One region of the Streptomyces sp. NPDC006739 genome, then DNA from elsewhere that is predicted to be linked to it. Evidence: riboswitches for the same ligand, from Rfam matches in the RefSeq annotation. Region 1 holds a riboswitch; each other region holds the start of a gene.
The links. A riboswitch is a leader RNA that binds a small molecule or an ion and turns the genes downstream of it on or off. The one in region 1 is predicted to bind thiamine pyrophosphate.
Positions count from the first base shown of each region.

Region 1 (5,347 bases):
AGGAACAGAGCGCCGGCTGAGGTCGTACGGCACGGGGCACGGACGCTCCGCCGTGCCCCGTGAGAGAACGCAGGAACGCTTCTCCTCGAACCGCCCCCGCCCTGCCGTACCTCACCGCTTCCGGCGCCGTCCCCGGCCGCCCCGTGCCGGAGCGGGCTGTGCGCCGGCCATGGCCGGCGTGCCGGGCCGGTCGGCCGCCACCACCAGAGCGGCGAGAAGGGTGGTGACCGGCACCGAGGCGACCAGCCCGATCGAACCGACCAGAGTACGCACGATCTCCTCGGCCACCAGCTCGCTGTTGGCCACCGTCGTCACGCTGCTCTGCGCGATGGAGAACAGCAGCAGCAGCGGCAGCGCGGCACCCGCGTAGGCGAGCACGAGCGTGTTGACCACGGACGCGATGTGGTCACGGCCGATGCGGATACCCGCCCGGTACAGATCGCGCCAGCCCATCGACGGATTGGCCTCGTGAAGCTCCCAGACCGCCGACGTCTGCGTCACCGTCACATCGTCCAGCACACCCAGCGAACCGATGATGACGCCGGCCAGCAGCAGACCGCTCATGTCGATCGAGGGATACAGGCCGTGAATCAGGCCCGTGTTGTCGTCCGTGTTGCCGGTGAGCGCGGCCCAGTCGATGAACTCCGAACCCAGAAGACCGATCAACGACAGCGAGACGAGCGTGCCGAGCACCGCCACGGACGTACGGGCCGACAGACCGTGGCACATGTAGAGGGCGATCAGCATGATGGCACTCGCCCCGACCACCGCCACCAGCAGCGGATTCGAACCCTGCAGGATCGCGGGCAGGATGAAGAGAGTCAGCACCAGGAAGCTCACGGCCAGCGCGACCAGCGCCATGACACCCCGCAACCGGCCCACCACCACGACGGCGATCGCGAAGATCCCGGCGAGCAGTGCCATGGGGAACTTCCGGTTCACATCGGCGACCGAGTACTGCAGATCCTTCGGCGCCGAGGGCTCGTAGGCGACCACGACCTTCTCGCCCTGGTGCAACTGCCGTGACTGGTCCGGCTGAACGATCTCGGTGAACGTACGGCCCTGGTCCTTCCCGGTGTCGACCCGGACAGTCGCCTTTTTGCAGGTGCCCTTCGCCTCCTGTCGCGCCGAGCTGCCCTCGGCGGTGGAGGTGTCCCCGGCCGGGCTGTCCCCGGAGGCGTTCACCGACTTGCAGCTCACCTCGATCACCTTGCTGACCGTGGCCTGCTGTGTCTGCCGGTCGAAACCGACTCCGGTGCGCTCGTGCGGTGGTGCCCCACCTGGCCAGAGCACTACGAGACCGACCACGACGGCCGCGGTGAACGGGATCAGGATGGCGGCGATGACCTTGCGCAGGTGCTTGGAGACCGGCGCGGACGGTCCATGACTGTGACTGTGCGAGTGGCCGTGGCCCCCACCCTGCCGATGGCCGTGCTTCTCGCCTGGTCCATGGTCATGGTCGTGTCCCCGACCGTGGCTCTGATGCTGCTCATGGCCGTGTCCGCCGCCCTCTCCCGGGCCGTCCCCGCGCGGCGGCTCGGGCGGCGGATACGGGTACTGCTGTGTGGTGGTCACCGCCAGATCATCGCAACAACGGCGGGGGCCCCCTGTTCACCGCGCCCGAATTGACGCTAGCGTGGAGGCACCTTTGCACACGCGGGAGCTCGGAGCACCGGGCTGAGAGGGCGCTGACCTCCGTATTCGCGATGTTTCACGTGGAACGAAGTGATGTTTCACATGAAACGCCGCCTGACGGAAGCCGCTGCGTCGACCGCCGAACCTGTTACCGGGTAATGCCGGCGTAGGGAGTAGGTCTCATGACCAACAAGGACGTACGCACGCCTGCCTCCACGCAGAACGCGACCAGCGAGGAGGCCGGGAAGTCCATCGGCTGGCACAAGGGGTATGTCGAGGGTTCACGCCCCGATCTGCGCGTGCCGGTCCGCCAGGTGCACCTCACCAACGGGCAGTCGGTCACGTTGTACGACACATCCGGCCCGTACACCGATCCGCTCGTCGACACCGACGTCCGCAGGGGCCTGTCGCCGTTGCGGGAGAACTGGATCATCGCCCGCGGTGATACCGAGGAGTACGCTGGCCGTCCCGTCCGTCCCGAGGACGACGGGGTCAAGCACACCTCACCGCGCGGGGGCCTGCGCAACCTCGACGCGGTCTTCCCCGGACGGCCCCGTCAGCCGCGCCGGGGCCGGCCCGGAACAGCGGTCACCCAGCTCGCGTACGCCCGCGGGGGCGAGGTCACGCCCGAGATGGAGTTCGTGGCCATCCGGGAGAACGTTTCCCCGGAGGTCGTCCGCGAGGAGATCGCGGCCGGCCGCGCGGTGCTGCCGGCCAATGTCAACCACCCGGAGATCGAGCCGATGATCATCGGCAAGCGATTCCTGGTGAAGGTCAACGCGAACATCGGCAATTCAGCGGTCACGTCCTCCATCGAGGAGGAGGTCGAGAAGATGACCTGGGCGACCCGCTGGGGCGCCGACACGGTCATGGACCTCTCCACCGGCCGGAACATCCACACCACCCGGGAGTGGGTGCTGCGCAACTCCCCCGTCCCCATCGGCACGGTGCCGCTCTACCAGGCACTGGAAAAGGTCGACGGCAAGGCCGAGGAACTGACCTGGGAGATCTACAAGGACACGGTCATCGAGCAGGCCGAACAGGGCGTGGACTACATGACCGTTCACGCGGGCGTCCGGCTGCCGTACGTCCCGCTCACCGCCAACCGCAAGACCGGCATCGTCTCGCGTGGCGGCTCGATCATGGCGGCCTGGTGCCTGGCGCACCACAAGGAGTCGTTCCTGTACGAGAATTTCGAGGAACTGTGCGAAATTCTCGCCACGTACGACGTGACGTACTCGCTCGGTGACGGCCTTCGGCCGGGCTCGATCGCGGACGCCAACGACGAGGCACAGTTCGCGGAGTTGCGCACCCTCGGGGAACTCAACACGATCGCCAAGCGTTTCAACGTACAGACCATGATCGAGGGCCCGGGCCACGTCCCGATGCACAAGATCAAGGAGAACATCGACCTTCAGCAGGAGATCTGCGATGAAGCTCCGTTCTATACGCTCGGCCCGCTGACCACCGACGTCGCGCCCGCGTACGACCACATCACCTCCGGCATCGGCGCCGCGATGATCGCCTGGTGGGGCACGGCCATGCTCTGCTACGTGACGCCCAAGGAGCACCTTGGCCTGCCCAACCGGGACGACGTCAAGACCGGCGTGATCACCTACAAGATCGCGGCCCACGCGGCGGACCTCGCCAAGGGACATCCGGGTGCGCAGCAGTGGGACGACGCGCTGTCGGACGCCCGCTTCGAGTTCCGGTGGGAGGACCAGTTCAACCTCGCCCTCGACCCCGACACGGCACGGGAGTTCCATGACGAGACCCTGCCGGCCGAGCCCGCCAAGACGGCGCACTTCTGCTCCATGTGCGGGCCGAAGTTCTGTTCGATGAAGATCTCCCAGGACATCCGCCGCGAACACGGCGGAAACCGGGCCGAGATCGAGGAGGGCATGGCTCAGAAGTCGAAGGAGTTCGCCGCCGCGGGCAACCGGGTCTACCTGCCTCTCGCGGACTGACTCCGTCGCACCTGGCGGCCGCACAGGCCCTGTCGGGCGTCCGGCCTGGGCCTGTGTGCCTGGGCCGGACGGGGCGCCGGAGCCCCCGAGGAGGGGCACGCGCCCGTGGGTGGGGCGCGCGCCGTCACTCCGGCTGGTGTTCCGGCCCTCCGAACTCCGGGCTGGTGTAGTCCGGGCTGGTGAAGCTGGGGCGCGAGCCGGTCCCGGAGCCCTCGTCCGGGCTGCTGAAGCCGGGGCGGTCGTAGCCGAGGCGCGGCATACGGCTGGTCGGGGCCGGCGAGGCCGGGTGGTGGTGCAGTGTCGTCGTGCCGGGGTCGGCGAGCGCCTCCCGCAGGAACGGCAGGATGCCGCGCTCCAGCAGGGCCTCCCGCCAGGCGTCCCTGGCCCTGGCCACATCGCCGCCCTCCTCGCCGTAGGGTCCGGTCTCCAGCGAGGGGTGGTTGTGCAGGGCGGTGAGCAGCAGACCGACGGCGGCGACCAGGATCGCGGCGGCGGTCACGGCACCGAACACCCAGCCGGCGGTCAGCATGGTCTGGGCGAACGCCGGCTCGGGGTCGAGCATCTTCAGGATGTAGCCGACGAGCAGGAAGATCGCCGCGGCGGTTCCCGCGAGGACGGGGGCGAGGACGGCGAGTACGGCGACGACGCCCGCGCCGCTGGTCTCGGCTGCCTCGCTCAGGGTGGTGGCGAGCCCCATCGCGCCCGTGCCCGGTTCCGTGGAGCCGGACTCGTCGGCGGTCGGCAGGGTGGACGACGCCGGGCGGCGCAGTTCCTCGCGGACCTTCACATAGTGCTGGTACTCGGTCGCCGCGGCCGCCGTGATGAGTGCGGTGGCGTTGAGCGCCATGGTGCGCAGCTGTTCTGAATTGAGCCGCTGTCCGACACCGGCCAGTTCCGGACGGTGTGGTGCGGAGCGCAGCGCCTCACCGAGGATCCGCTCGTATTCCTGGCGGTCCTCGCTCAGCAGGTGCTGCGGAACGCTGTTCATGTGCATCCCCCGATGCTCCGTAGGGCTAGGGCTCGCACGCCGGCGAGCCGTCGGGCAGAAACGGAGGGGAGCCTGCTACGGATAAGCCGATGGTAGAGCCGTGACGGCACGCGGTGACAGGGGGTTGCCGGAAATTGCGTGCCGACCTGCGCGGACCTTCGCGGGGACGACTCTGTCCGGGGAAGCCTCAGCTGTCCAGCGGCAGTTGCTGGACCAGCAGCTTTCCGGCCATGGTCACTCCGCCGTCCATCGCGATGGCGAGCCCCTCGGCGTAGACGTGCGGTCCTTCGACCACCGGGCCGCCGGTGTCCTCCCCTTCCTCGGAGCCGACTTCGCCCAGCAGGTACGGAATGGGGCTGTGGCCGTGAACGACACGGGTGCCGCCGTACGTATCGAGAAGGGAGCGAACGGCGTCTGCGCCGCCCTCGTCGCGGAAGGAGAAGCGCTTGGTGAACTTGCGGAACAGGTCCCAGCACTCGTCCGCGTCGTTGCGGGTGAGCGTCTCGCGGACGGTGTCGTTGACCGCCTCGATCGAGTCGCCGTAGTCGAGGTAGGCGGTGGTGTCGGAATGCACGAGCAGATAGCCGTCGACCATCTCGACGGCGTCGAGCCGGGCCATCCACTGCAGATGGTGGTCCTGGAGGCGGTCCATGTCGGTCTTCTGGCCGCCGTTGAGGAGCCATGCCGCCTGGAACGTGGCCGTACCCGCACCGGAGTTGACGGGGGTGTCGCCGAACCGCTTGGCGCCGAGCAGCAG
Region 1 covers NZ_JBIAGM010000004.1:68,401-73,747, reverse strand. Annotated here, with positions in the region: gene ACFYMM_RS10120 (SsgA family sporulation/cell division regulator) at 1-20, shown strand, start outside; gene ACFYMM_RS10115 (YibE/F family protein) at 112-1,575, opposite strand; TPP riboswitch at 1,647-1,825, shown strand; gene thiC (phosphomethylpyrimidine synthase ThiC) at 1,818-3,602, shown strand; gene ACFYMM_RS10105 (hypothetical protein) at 3,727-4,596, opposite strand; gene ACFYMM_RS10100 (metallophosphoesterase) at 4,778-5,347, opposite strand, start outside.

Region 2 (5,347 bases), on a different contig from region 1:
TCGCCATGGCGCTCACGGCGCTGGCGGTGCTGGTCTGGCGCATGACCGAGCCGCCCGAGGGCTACCTCAGGGATGTCACGGCGGGCGTCTTCGCGGCCTTCTACGTGCCCTTCCTGGCGACGTTCGTCGCGATGATGCTGACGGCCGACGACGGCCCGTGGCGCGTCCTGACCTTCCTGCTGCTCACGGTGGTCAGCGACACCGGCGCGTACGCCGTCGGCTGGCGCTTCGGCAGTCACAAGCTCGCCCCCCGCATCAGCCCCGGCAAGACCCGTGAGGGCCTGCTCGGCGCGGTGCTGTTCGCCATGGTGGCGGGCGCGCTGTGCATGCAGTTCCTGATCGACGGCGGCGCCTGGTGGCAGGGCCTGCTGCTGGGCCTCGCGGTCGCGGTCAGCGCCACGCTGGGCGACCTCGGCGAGTCCATGATCAAGCGTGACCTGGGCATCAAGGACATGGGCACCCTGCTCCCCGGCCACGGCGGCATCATGGACCGCCTGGACTCACTGCTGCCGACGGCTCCGGTGGTGTGGCTGCTGATGGTGGTGTTCGTCGGCTCGGCCTGACCCTCCCGGGCACGGCACACGGCCCCCGTCCCGGGCAGGACGGGGGCCCTCGCACGCGAGGACCGGGCCGCGGAGTGGATCTGCGACACTGGTACGGCTATGCCTAAGCCCGGAGAACTCACTTTCGTCGCCCCCCGCGGAGCCAAGAAGCCGCCGCGGCATCTCGCCGATCTCACGCCCGCGGAGCGCAAGGACGCCGTGGCGGAGGCCGGGGAGAAGCCGTTTCGCGCCAAGCAGCTCTCGCAGCACTACTTCGCGCGGTACGCGCACGACCCGGAGCAGTGGACCGACATCCCCGCCGGGTCGCGGGACAAGCTCCGCGAGGCGCTGTTTCCCGAGCTGATGACCGTCGTACGGCATCTGTCGACCGACCAGGGCACCACCCGCAAGACGCTGTGGCGGCTGTTCGACGGGACGCTCGTGGAGTCGGTGCTGATGCGCTACCCGGACCGGGTGACGATGTGCATCAGCTCGCAGGCGGGGTGCGGGATGAACTGCCCGTTCTGCGCGACCGGGCAGGCGGGGCTCGACCGGAATCTGTCCACCGCCGAGATCGTCCACCAGATCGTGGACGGCATGCGGGCGCTCAGGGACGGGGAGGTGCCCGGCGGGCCCGCCCGGCTCTCCAACATCGTCTTCATGGGGATGGGCGAGCCGCTGGCCAACTACAAGCGGGTCGTCGGTGCCGTCCGCGCGCTGACCGACCCCGCGCCGGACGGGCTCGGGCTCTCGCAGCGCGGGATCACGGTGTCGACGGTCGGCCTCGTGCCGGCCATCCACCGGTTCGCCGACGAGGGCTTCAAGTGCCGGCTCGCCATCTCCCTGCACGCTCCCGACGACGAACTGCGCGACACCCTCGTCCCCGTGAACACGCGGTGGAAGGTGCGCGAGGTGCTCGACGCCGGATTCGAGTACGTCGAGAAGAGCGGGCGCCGGCTGTCCATCGAGTACGCGCTGATCCGGGACATCAACGACCAGGCCTGGCGCGGTGACCGGCTGGGGCGGCTGCTCAGGGGCAAGCCCGTGCACGTGAACCTGATTCCGCTCAACCCGACGCCGGGGTCCAAGTGGACCGCCTCCCGGCCCGAGGACGAGAAGGCCTTCGTCGAGGCGATCGGGGCCCACGGTGTGCCGGTGACGGTCCGGGACACCCGGGGGCAGGAGATCGACGGGGCCTGCGGTCAGCTCGCGGCCACCGAGCGGTAATCTGAGCCGGTACGTACATCTTCATATTCCGACAGGGGAGCGCCACAGCGCTGAGAGTGCGGCAACCGGGCCGCAGACCCTCTGAACCTTGCCCAGGTCATTCTGGGTAGGAAGTTCGGTCATCACTCAAGCTGTTGCGCCCTGCCCGGGAGCCGGCGGATCCCTCCGACGGTCCCGGACAGGGCCGCGTCTCTTCCTGGTCTGCCAGGAGGAATCTCAGTGAGCAACAACAAGTTCGTGGTCGCGGCCGTCGGCCTCGGTCTCGTCGCGCTGTCCGCGTGCGGGTCGGCCGGCGGCAAGGGGGCGGCCGACTCCAAGACCGTCACCCTGGTCAGCCACGACTCGTGGGCCGTCTCCAAGAACGTGCTCAAGGACTTCGAGAAGCGGTCCGGCTACCAGGTCAGGGTCCTGAAGGACGGAGACGCCGGACAGGCCGTCAACAAGGCGATCCTGACCAAGGACGACCCGCAGGGCGACGTCTTCTTCGGCGTCGACAACACCCTGCTCTCCCGCGCCCTCGACAACGGCCTCTTCCAGTCCTACCGGGCCAAGGACGCCGACCAGGTCCTGCCGCAGTACCGCGTCGACCAGGCCAGGCACCGGGTCACCCCCATCGACACCGGCGACATCTGCGTCAACTACGACAAGGCCTACTTCGACAAGCACCGGCTGACCCCGCCGCAGTCCTTCGACGACCTGGTCAAGCCGCAGTACAAGAACCTCCTCGTCACCGAGAACGCCGCCACCTCCTCGCCCGGCCTCGGCTTCCTGCTCGGCAGCGCCGCCCGGTACGGCGACGGGGGCTGGCAGGACTACTGGAAGAAGCTGAAGGCCAACGGCGTCAAGGTCGTCGACGGCTGGGAGCAGGCCTACGACCAGGAGTTCTCCGGCTCGGCCGGCGGCCGCAAGGCCAAGGGCGACCGGCCGCTCGTCGTGTCGTACGCCTCCTCGCCGCCCGCCGAGGTGATCTACGCCGACCCGAAGCCGACGACCGCGCCCACCGGGGTGTCGTACGGCACCTGCTTCCGGCAGACCGAGTACGCCGGGCTGCTCGCCGGCGCGCACAACACCAAGGGCGGCAAGGCGTTCATCGACTTCCTGCTGACCAGGGAGTTCCAGGACGACATGCCGCTGAACATGTACGTCTACCCGGTGCGGAAGGACGCCGAGGTGCCCGCGGAGTTCGTGAAGTACGGCCCGCAGGCCAAGGATCCCGAGACCATGGCCCCCGACCGGATCGCCGCCGGCCGTGACCAGTGGGTCAAGTCGTGGACCTCGCTCGTACTCAAGTGACGGCCCCTCGCGGGCGGACGGCGGGGAGGGCGGCGCGGCTCGCCCTGATGGCCGGACCCTTCGCGTTCTTCGCCGTCTTCTTCGCCTGGCCGGTCGCCGCGATCGTCGCCCGCGGGCTGAGGACCGACGGCGTGTGGCGGCTCGGACGGGTCGCCGACGTGCTCGGGCAGTCCGACATCCGGCACGTGCTGTGGTTCACCACCTGGCAGGCGCTCGCCTCCACCGCCCTCACCCTGCTCCTCGCGCTGCCCGCCGCCTACGTCTTCGCCCGTCTCGACTTCCCGGGCCGGCAGGTGCTGCGGGCCGTCGTCACGGTGCCGTTCGTGCTGCCGACGGTCGTCGTCGGTACGGCCTTCCTCGCCCTCGTCGGGCGCGGCGGACTCCTCGACGAACTGTGGGGGGTGCGGCTGGACACCACCGTGTGGGCGATCCTGCTGGCGCACGTCTTCTTCAACTACGCGGTCGTCGTACGGACGGTGGGCGGGCTGTGGGCGCAGCTGGATCCGCGTCAGGAGGACGCCGCCCGGATGCTCGGCGCCTCGCCCCTCGGGGCCTGGCGCCGGGTGACCCTGCCGGCGCTGGCGCCCGCCGTGGCCGCCGCAGCGCTGATGGTGTTCCTGTTCACCTTCACCTCCTTCGGGGTGGTGCAGATCCTGGGCGGCCCCACCTTCTCCACCCTCGAAGTGGAGATCTACCGGCAGACCTCGGAGATCTTCGACCTGTCCACGGCCGCCGTCCTCACCCTCGTGCAGTTCGTCGCGGTCGGCGCCGTCCTCGTCGTCCACGCCTGGACGGTACGGCGGCGGGAGTCCGCGCTGCGCCTGGTGGACGCCTCGGTGACCGCGCGCCGGCCGCGCGGGGCCGGACAGTGGGCGCTGCTCGCCGGCGTCCTCGCCACCGTCGCCCTCCTCCTCGTCCTGCCGCTCGCCGTGCTGGTGGGCCGCTCCCTCGACGCACCCGGCCTCCGCTACTACCGGGCGCTGACGAACGCCGACGGCGGCACCTTCCTGGTGGCACCCGTCACCGCCGTGTGGACCTCGCTGCAGTACGCGGTGGCCGCCACCGCCATCGCGGTGCTCGTCGGGGGGCTCGCCGCCGCCGCGCTGGCCCGCCGGGACGCGGGACGGCTGGTGCGGGGCTTCGACGCGCTGCTGATGCTGCCGCTGGGCGTGTCCGCGGTGACCGTCGGCTTCGGGTTCCTGATCGCCCTCGACAAGCCGCCGCTCGACCTGCGCCAGTCCTGGATCCTGGTGCCGCTCGCCCAGGCGCTGGTCGGCGCCCCCTTCGTCGTACGGACCATGCTGCCCGTGCTGCGGGCCGTCGACGGACGGCTCCGGGAGGCGGCGGCCGTGCTCGGGGCGTCGCCGTGGCGGGTGTGGCGGGAGGTGGACCTGCCGATGGTGCGGCGGGCGCTGCTGATCGCGGCCGGGTTCGCGTTCGCCGTCTCGCTCGGGGAGTTCGGGGCGACCGTGTTCATCGCGCGGCCCGACAACCCGACGCTGCCGGTGGCGGTGGCCCGTCTGCTGGCCCGGCCAGGCGACCTCAACTACGGCCAGGCGATGGCCCTTTCGACGATTCTGATGGTGGTGTGCGCGGTGGCCCTGCTGGTGCTGGAGCGGCTGCGCACCGACCGGACGGGGGAGTTCTGATGCTGCTGGGCCTGGAGCGGGCGACCGTACGGTTCGGTGGGCGTGCGGTGCTGGACGCCGTGGACCTGGAGGTCGCCGAGCACGAGGTGGTGTGCGTGCTCGGGCCCAGCGGCAGCGGCAAGTCGACGCTGCTGCGCGCGGTGGCGGGTCTGCAACCCCTCGACGGCGGGCGGGTGTTGCTCGACGGGTGCGACCAGGGGGGTGTCCCCGCGCACCGGCGCGGGGTCGGGCTGATGTTCCAGGACCATCAGCTCTTCCCGCAGCGGGACGTGGGCGCCAACGTGGCCTTCGGGCCGCGGGTGCGCGGGGTGCCGAAGGGGCAACGGGACGCCGAGGTCGGGGAGTTGCTGGAGCTGGTCGGGCTGCCGGGGGCCGCCCGGCGGGCCGTCGCCGGGCTGAGCGGCGGTGAACAGCAGCGGGTGGCCCTCGCCCGGGCGCTGGCGCCCCGGCCCCGGCTGCTGATGCTCGACGAGCCGCTCGGTCAGCTCGACCGCTCGCTCCGGGAGCGGCTGGTGGTCGAACTGAGGGAACTGTTCGGTAGGTTGGGCACGACCGTGCTCGCGGTGACGCACGACCAGGGCGAGGCGTTCGCGCTGGCCGACCGGGTGGTGGTGATGCGGGACGGGCGGATCGCGC
Region 2 covers NZ_JBIAGM010000011.1:100,370-105,716, reverse strand. Annotated here, with positions in the region: gene ACFYMM_RS22410 (phosphatidate cytidylyltransferase) at 1-563, shown strand, start outside; gene rlmN (23S rRNA (adenine(2503)-C(2))-methyltransferase RlmN) at 663-1,769, shown strand; TPP riboswitch at 1,793-1,900, shown strand; gene ACFYMM_RS22400 (thiamine ABC transporter substrate binding subunit) at 1,989-3,062, shown strand; gene ACFYMM_RS22395 (ABC transporter permease) at 3,110-4,711, shown strand; gene ACFYMM_RS22390 (ABC transporter ATP-binding protein) at 4,711-5,347, shown strand, end outside.
Region 2: linked by a shared signal. The riboswitch ahead of ACFYMM_RS22400 (thiamine ABC transporter substrate binding subunit) and the one ahead of thiC (phosphomethylpyrimidine synthase ThiC) in region 1 are both predicted to bind thiamine pyrophosphate.

Region 3 (5,347 bases), on a different contig from region 1:
GAGGTAGAGACGGGCATCGGCCAACTGGGCGCGCGCGGTGTCGGGCATATGGGTGTCCCCCTGGTGACGGTCGGTGCGTGGCGGAGCGTAGTCGATAGACGTGGGCGACCTCCCGGCCGGGCTGCCGTGATGACCTGAGGGCGGGGGCCGGCCCGAGCGGCGGGGGCTGGCCTCTCGGCCGGGGGATTGGCGTGACGGCGAGGGTAAGCCGGGCGGCCGGGCTCTGCCTTGGGGCCGGTCATTGGCCTGGCGGCCGGTCTGCCGCCCGGCGGGCGGTGCCTCGGGCGGGCGGGCGCCTTCCCGGGCGGCGGGCGGCGGGCGGGCGCCTTCCCGGTCGGCGGCGGCGGGCGGCGGGCGGCGGGCGGCGGGCGGCGGGCGGCGGCCCAGCGTGCGGTGCCTCCGGCAGGCGGGTGCCTTCCCGGTCGGCGGGCGGCGCCTCGGGCGGGCGGGCGCCTTCCCGGTCGGCGGGCGGCGGGCGGCGGCGGCGACCCAGCGTGCGGTGCCTCCGACAGGCGGCCGCCTTCCCGGTCGGCGGGCGGCGACGGCGACGGCGACCCAGCGTGCGGTGCCTCCGGCAGGCGGGCGCCTTCCTGGTCGGGGGCGGCGGCCCGGCGGACGGTGCCTCCGACAGGCGGCTGCCTTCCCGGTCGGCGGGCCGCGGCCGGCGGCGGCCCAGCGTGCGGTGCCTCCGGGGGCGGGCGCCTTCCCGGTCGGCGGCGGCCCAGCGTGCGGTGCCTCCGGCAGGCGGGTGCCTTCCCGGTCGGCGGGCGGCGGCCCAGCGTGCGGTGCCTCCGGGGGGCGGGCGTCTTCCCGGTCGGCGGGTGGTTCTTCCCGAGCGCGTTTCATCGCCCGTCCGGCTGGCGGGCAGGGTGGCCTGGCCGGCGGAGCGGTCAGCGCGCGGGTTGCCGGGTCCACCAGCGGTCCGGCCTCTCGCAAGGGCGGGCTGCCGGGACAGTGGGCCGTGCTTCCGGGGAGCGGCCGGGAGGGCTACCCGTGAGCGAGTTGGCCCCGGTCGGCGGGCCGGACTGTCGGGGCAGGTCGGGCTGGGCAGACCCCGGTGACCCGGCCCGCCGGGCATGGCGAGTGGAGGTCTTGCCGGTCGGCCTCCCCTTTCCGCCGGCGGCGGACGGGCAGCCGCGGTCCGGGCACGGGGGTGGAGGCCGGCGCCTCGGGGGGTGGGCCGGGGCGCCGGTCGTCGGCCGTGGGTCAGACGGCGAGCGCCTGGGCGCGGCGCTTCACCTCCGTGCCGCGGTTCTCACTCAGGGCCTGCGCCGGGGTGCCGGGCAGGGTCGGGTCGGGGGTGAAGAGCCACTCCAGCATCTCCTCGTCCGTGAAGCCGTCGTCCCTCAGGAGCGTCAGGGTCCCGGACAGCCCCTTGACGACCTTGTCCCCGTCGATGAAGGCGGCGGGGACGTGCAGGGCCCGGTTCTCACCACGGCGTACGGCGATCAGCTGGCCGTCCTTGACCAGCTGCCGCACACGTGTCACCTCGACGTCCATTTGTTCGGCGATGTCGGGGAGGGTGAGCCAGGCGGGGACGAGAGCATCGATCTTTGCGTCAATCTCGGTCACGGGACAAGCCTGCCATCTGCCACTGACAGTCGGAAGTCGGGCCGGTCCACATGGGAGGTCAGACGGCGGTCGCGTCCTTGAGCGGGCGGGCCGGATCCACCAGGGCCACCGCGTCCATGCGCCGCCCCGCCTCGATCAGCCGCCGCCCCTGGGCCAGGTCCCGTGGCCGTCCGACCGCGAGCAGGGCCACCAGGCGGTCCTGGCGCAGCCAGCACACCGTCCAGGCGGGTCCGGCCGGGTCCCCGCGCCACACGGCCCGGTCGGCCGAGGCGTGGTGCCCGGCGTACTGGACGAAGCGGCCGAACTGCTCGGACCAGAAGTACGGCACCGGGTCGTAGACCGAAGGGGTCTCGCCGATGATGTTCGCCGCGACCGTGCGCGGGCCCTGCAGGGCGTTGTCCCAGTGGTGGACGAGCAGCCGTTCGCCGTACCGGGCCGAGGGGAAGGAGGCGCAGTCGCCGACCGCGTACACGTCCGGGACCGAGGTGCGCAGGTGCTCGTCGGCCACCACCTCGCGGTGCGCGCCCAGCTCGACGCCGGAGCCGGCCAGCCACCCGGTGGCGGGCCGGGCGCCGATGCCGACCACCACGGCGCCCGCGGGCAGCCGCGAGCCGTCGTCCAGCACCACCGCGCCGGGCTCGACGCGCTCCACGCGCGCGTGCGTACGCAGGACGGCGCCGATGTCGGCGTACCAGGCGGCCATCGGCGCGGCCACCTCGGCGGGCAGCGCGCCCGCCAGCGGACGGTCGGCGGCCTCGACGACGGTCACCGCGCAGCCCGCCTCACGGGCCGCCGTCGCGAACTCGGCGCCGATCCAGCCCGCGCCGACCACCACGACGTCGTGCTGCCGGGCGAGCACGGGCCGCAGCCGTTCGGCGTCGTCCAGGGTGCGCAGCAGGTGCACGCCGGGCACACCCTCCGCGCCCGGCAGCCGGATCGGTTCCGCGCCGGTGGCCAGGACCAGGACGTCGTACGGGACGGGCCCGGACCCGGTGTCCAGCTGGTGGTCGCCGGGGCGCAGGCCGGTCACCTCGCGTCCGAGGGACAGCTCGATGCCGAGCGCCTCGAAGTCGACGTCGAAGGCGGAGCCCTCGGCCTTGCCGAGCAGCACCGCCTTGGACAGCGGCGGCCGGTCGTACGGCTGGTGCGGCTCGGCGCCGATCAGCGTCACGCTGCCGGTGAACCCCTGTTCGCGCAGCGCGACCGCGGTCTGCACCCCGGCCATGCCCGCACCGACGACGACCACGCGCCGCCCCTGTGACGTGCCCTCTTCCCGCGCTTCCCGCGTCTGCTCGCTCACCCGATCACCTTAGACAACTGACAAAACGTCAGTCAGCAAGTGCGTTCAGTGACCTGTTGCACAGCGGGCGCGCGGCCGCGCCCCGCCGGGCGGTGCCCTTACAGAGCCGTGGAACGGGGGGCTAGGGTGGCGACCGTACACGCACTCGCGGGAGCCCGGACGCACCGGGCTGAGAGGGAGGCTGGCGGCCTCCGACCGTACGAACCTGATCCGGGTCATGCCGGCGAAGGGAGGGGCTGGACGCCCATGTCGTCACGTACGTCAGACGTCCTCGTCATCGGGGGCGGGATCATCGGCCTGGTCACGGCCTGGCGCGCCGCGCAGCGCGGGTTCCGCACGGCCGTGGTGGACCCCGAGCCGGGCGGCGGGGCCGCGCGGGTGGCCGCCGGGATGCTGGCCGCGGTCACCGAACTGCACTACGGAGAGCAGACCCTGCTGGGGCTCAACCTGGCCTCGGCCCGCCGCTACCCGGACTTCGCGGCCGAGCTGACCGAGCTGACCGGCCAGGACCTCGGCTACCGCCGCTGCGGCACCCTCGCCGTCGCTCTGGACGCCGACGACCGCGCCCATCTGCGCGAGCTGCACGCCCTCCAGCGGCGCTCGGGCCTGGAGTCGGTGTGGCTGTCCGGGCGGGAGTGCCGGCGCCTGGAGCCGATGCTCGCGCCGGGCGTGCGCGGCGGCCTGCGGGTCGACGGCGACCACCAGATCGACCCACGACGGCTGGCCACCGCGCTGGTGGCCGCGTGCGAACGGGTGGGGGTGGTCTTCCACCACGCCTGGGCCGAGCGCCTGCACGTCGTACGGGACCGCGCGGCCGGCGTCCGCACGGCGGACGGCACCGAGCTGGGTGCGGGCCGGGTGGTGCTCGCGGGGGGCAGTCTGAGCGGGCGGCTGGCGGGCGTGCCGGAGCACGTCCTGCCGCCGGTGCGGCCGGTGAAGGGGCAGGTGCTGCGGCTGGCCGTGCCCCGGCGGCACGCGCCGTTCCTGAGCCGGACGGTGCGGGCGGTGGTGCGCGGCAGCCATGTCTACCTGGTGCCACGGGAGAACGGCGAGCTGGTGGTCGGGGCGACCAGCGAGGAGCTGGGCTGGGACACGACGGTGACGGCGGGGGGCGTGTACGAGCTGCTGCGGGACGCCCACGAGCTGGTGCCCGGCATCACCGAGCTGCCGCTGACCGAGACCCGGGCGGGGCTGCGGCCCGGCTCCCCGGACAACGCGCCGCTGCTCGGACCGACCGAGCTTGACGGGCTGCTGCTGGCCACCGGGCACTACCGCAACGGCGTACTGCTCACCCCGGTCACCGGTGACGTCCTCGCGCACGCGCTGAGCACCGGTGATCTGCCGGACGAGGCGCTGCCGTTCACCCCGAGGCGGTTCGCCGCCGCGCGCTCGGAGCAGCCGGCATGAACATCTCCGTCAACGGGGAGCCCCGGGAGTTCGCGCCCGGCACGGCTCTCGACACCGTCGTGCGTGCCCTGACCGCGGCGCCCTCCGGGGTGGCCGCCGCGCTCAACGAGACCGTCGTCCCGCGCGGGCAGTGGGCGGCGACCGCGCTGTCCGAGGGTGACCGCGTCGAAGTCCTCACCGCCGTCCAAGGAGGCTGACCATGGCCGACGATCCCTTCTTCCTCGGCGGTGCGTCCTTCGCGTCCCGCCTGATCATGGGCACCGGCGGCGCCCCGAGCCTGGACGTCCTGGAGCGGGCGCTGGTCGCCTCCGGCACGGAGCTGACCACCGTGGCGATGCGCCGCGTGGACCCTTCCGTGCACGGCTCGGTGCTCTCGGTGCTGGAGCGGCTGGGCATCGGGGTGCTGCCGAACACGGCGGGCTGTTTCACCGCCGGGGAGGCCGTGCTGACCGCCCGGCTGGCCCGGGAGGCGTTGGGCACCGACCTGATCAAGCTGGAGGTCATCGCCGACGAGCGGACGCTGCTGCCGGATCCGGTGGAGCTGCTGGACGCGGCGGAGACGCTGGTGGACGACGGTTTCACGGTGCTGCCGTACACGAACGACGATCCGGTGCTGGCGCGGAAGCTGGAGGACGTGGGCTGTGCGGCCGTGATGCCGCTCGGGTCGCCGATCGGGTCGGGGCTCGGGATCCGCAATCCGCACAACTTCCAGCTGATCGTGGAGCACGCGCGCGTGCCGGTGATCCTGGACGCGGGGGCCGGTACGGCGTCGGACGTGGCGCTGGCCATGGAGCTGGGGTGCGCGGGTGTGATGCTCGCCTCGGCGGTGACGCGGGCGCAGGAGCCGGTGGTGATGGCCGAGGCGATGAGGCACGCGGTGGAGGCCGGACGGCTGGCCCGGCTCGCGGGACGCATCCCCCGGCGGCATTTCGCGGAGGCCTCCTCCCCCGCCGAGGGACGCGCTCGCCTGGACCCGGAGCGCCCCGCCTTCCCGTGACCCAAGCGTCACAGGTGTGCTGCATTCCGTCCCCCGGACGGAGCAGCCGGTGGGACTGTCGGTCCCGGCTC
Region 3 covers NZ_JBIAGM010000002.1:378,992-384,338, forward strand. Annotated here, with positions in the region: gene thiE (thiamine phosphate synthase) at 1-48, opposite strand, end outside; gene ACFYMM_RS05120 (Rv2175c family DNA-binding protein) at 1,207-1,572, opposite strand; gene ACFYMM_RS05125 (NAD(P)/FAD-dependent oxidoreductase) at 1,631-2,872, opposite strand; TPP riboswitch at 3,010-3,121, shown strand; gene thiO (glycine oxidase ThiO) at 3,119-4,279, shown strand; gene thiS (sulfur carrier protein ThiS) at 4,276-4,476, shown strand; gene ACFYMM_RS05140 (thiazole synthase) at 4,479-5,276, shown strand.
Region 3: linked by a shared signal. The riboswitch ahead of thiO (glycine oxidase ThiO) and the one ahead of thiC (phosphomethylpyrimidine synthase ThiC) in region 1 are both predicted to bind thiamine pyrophosphate.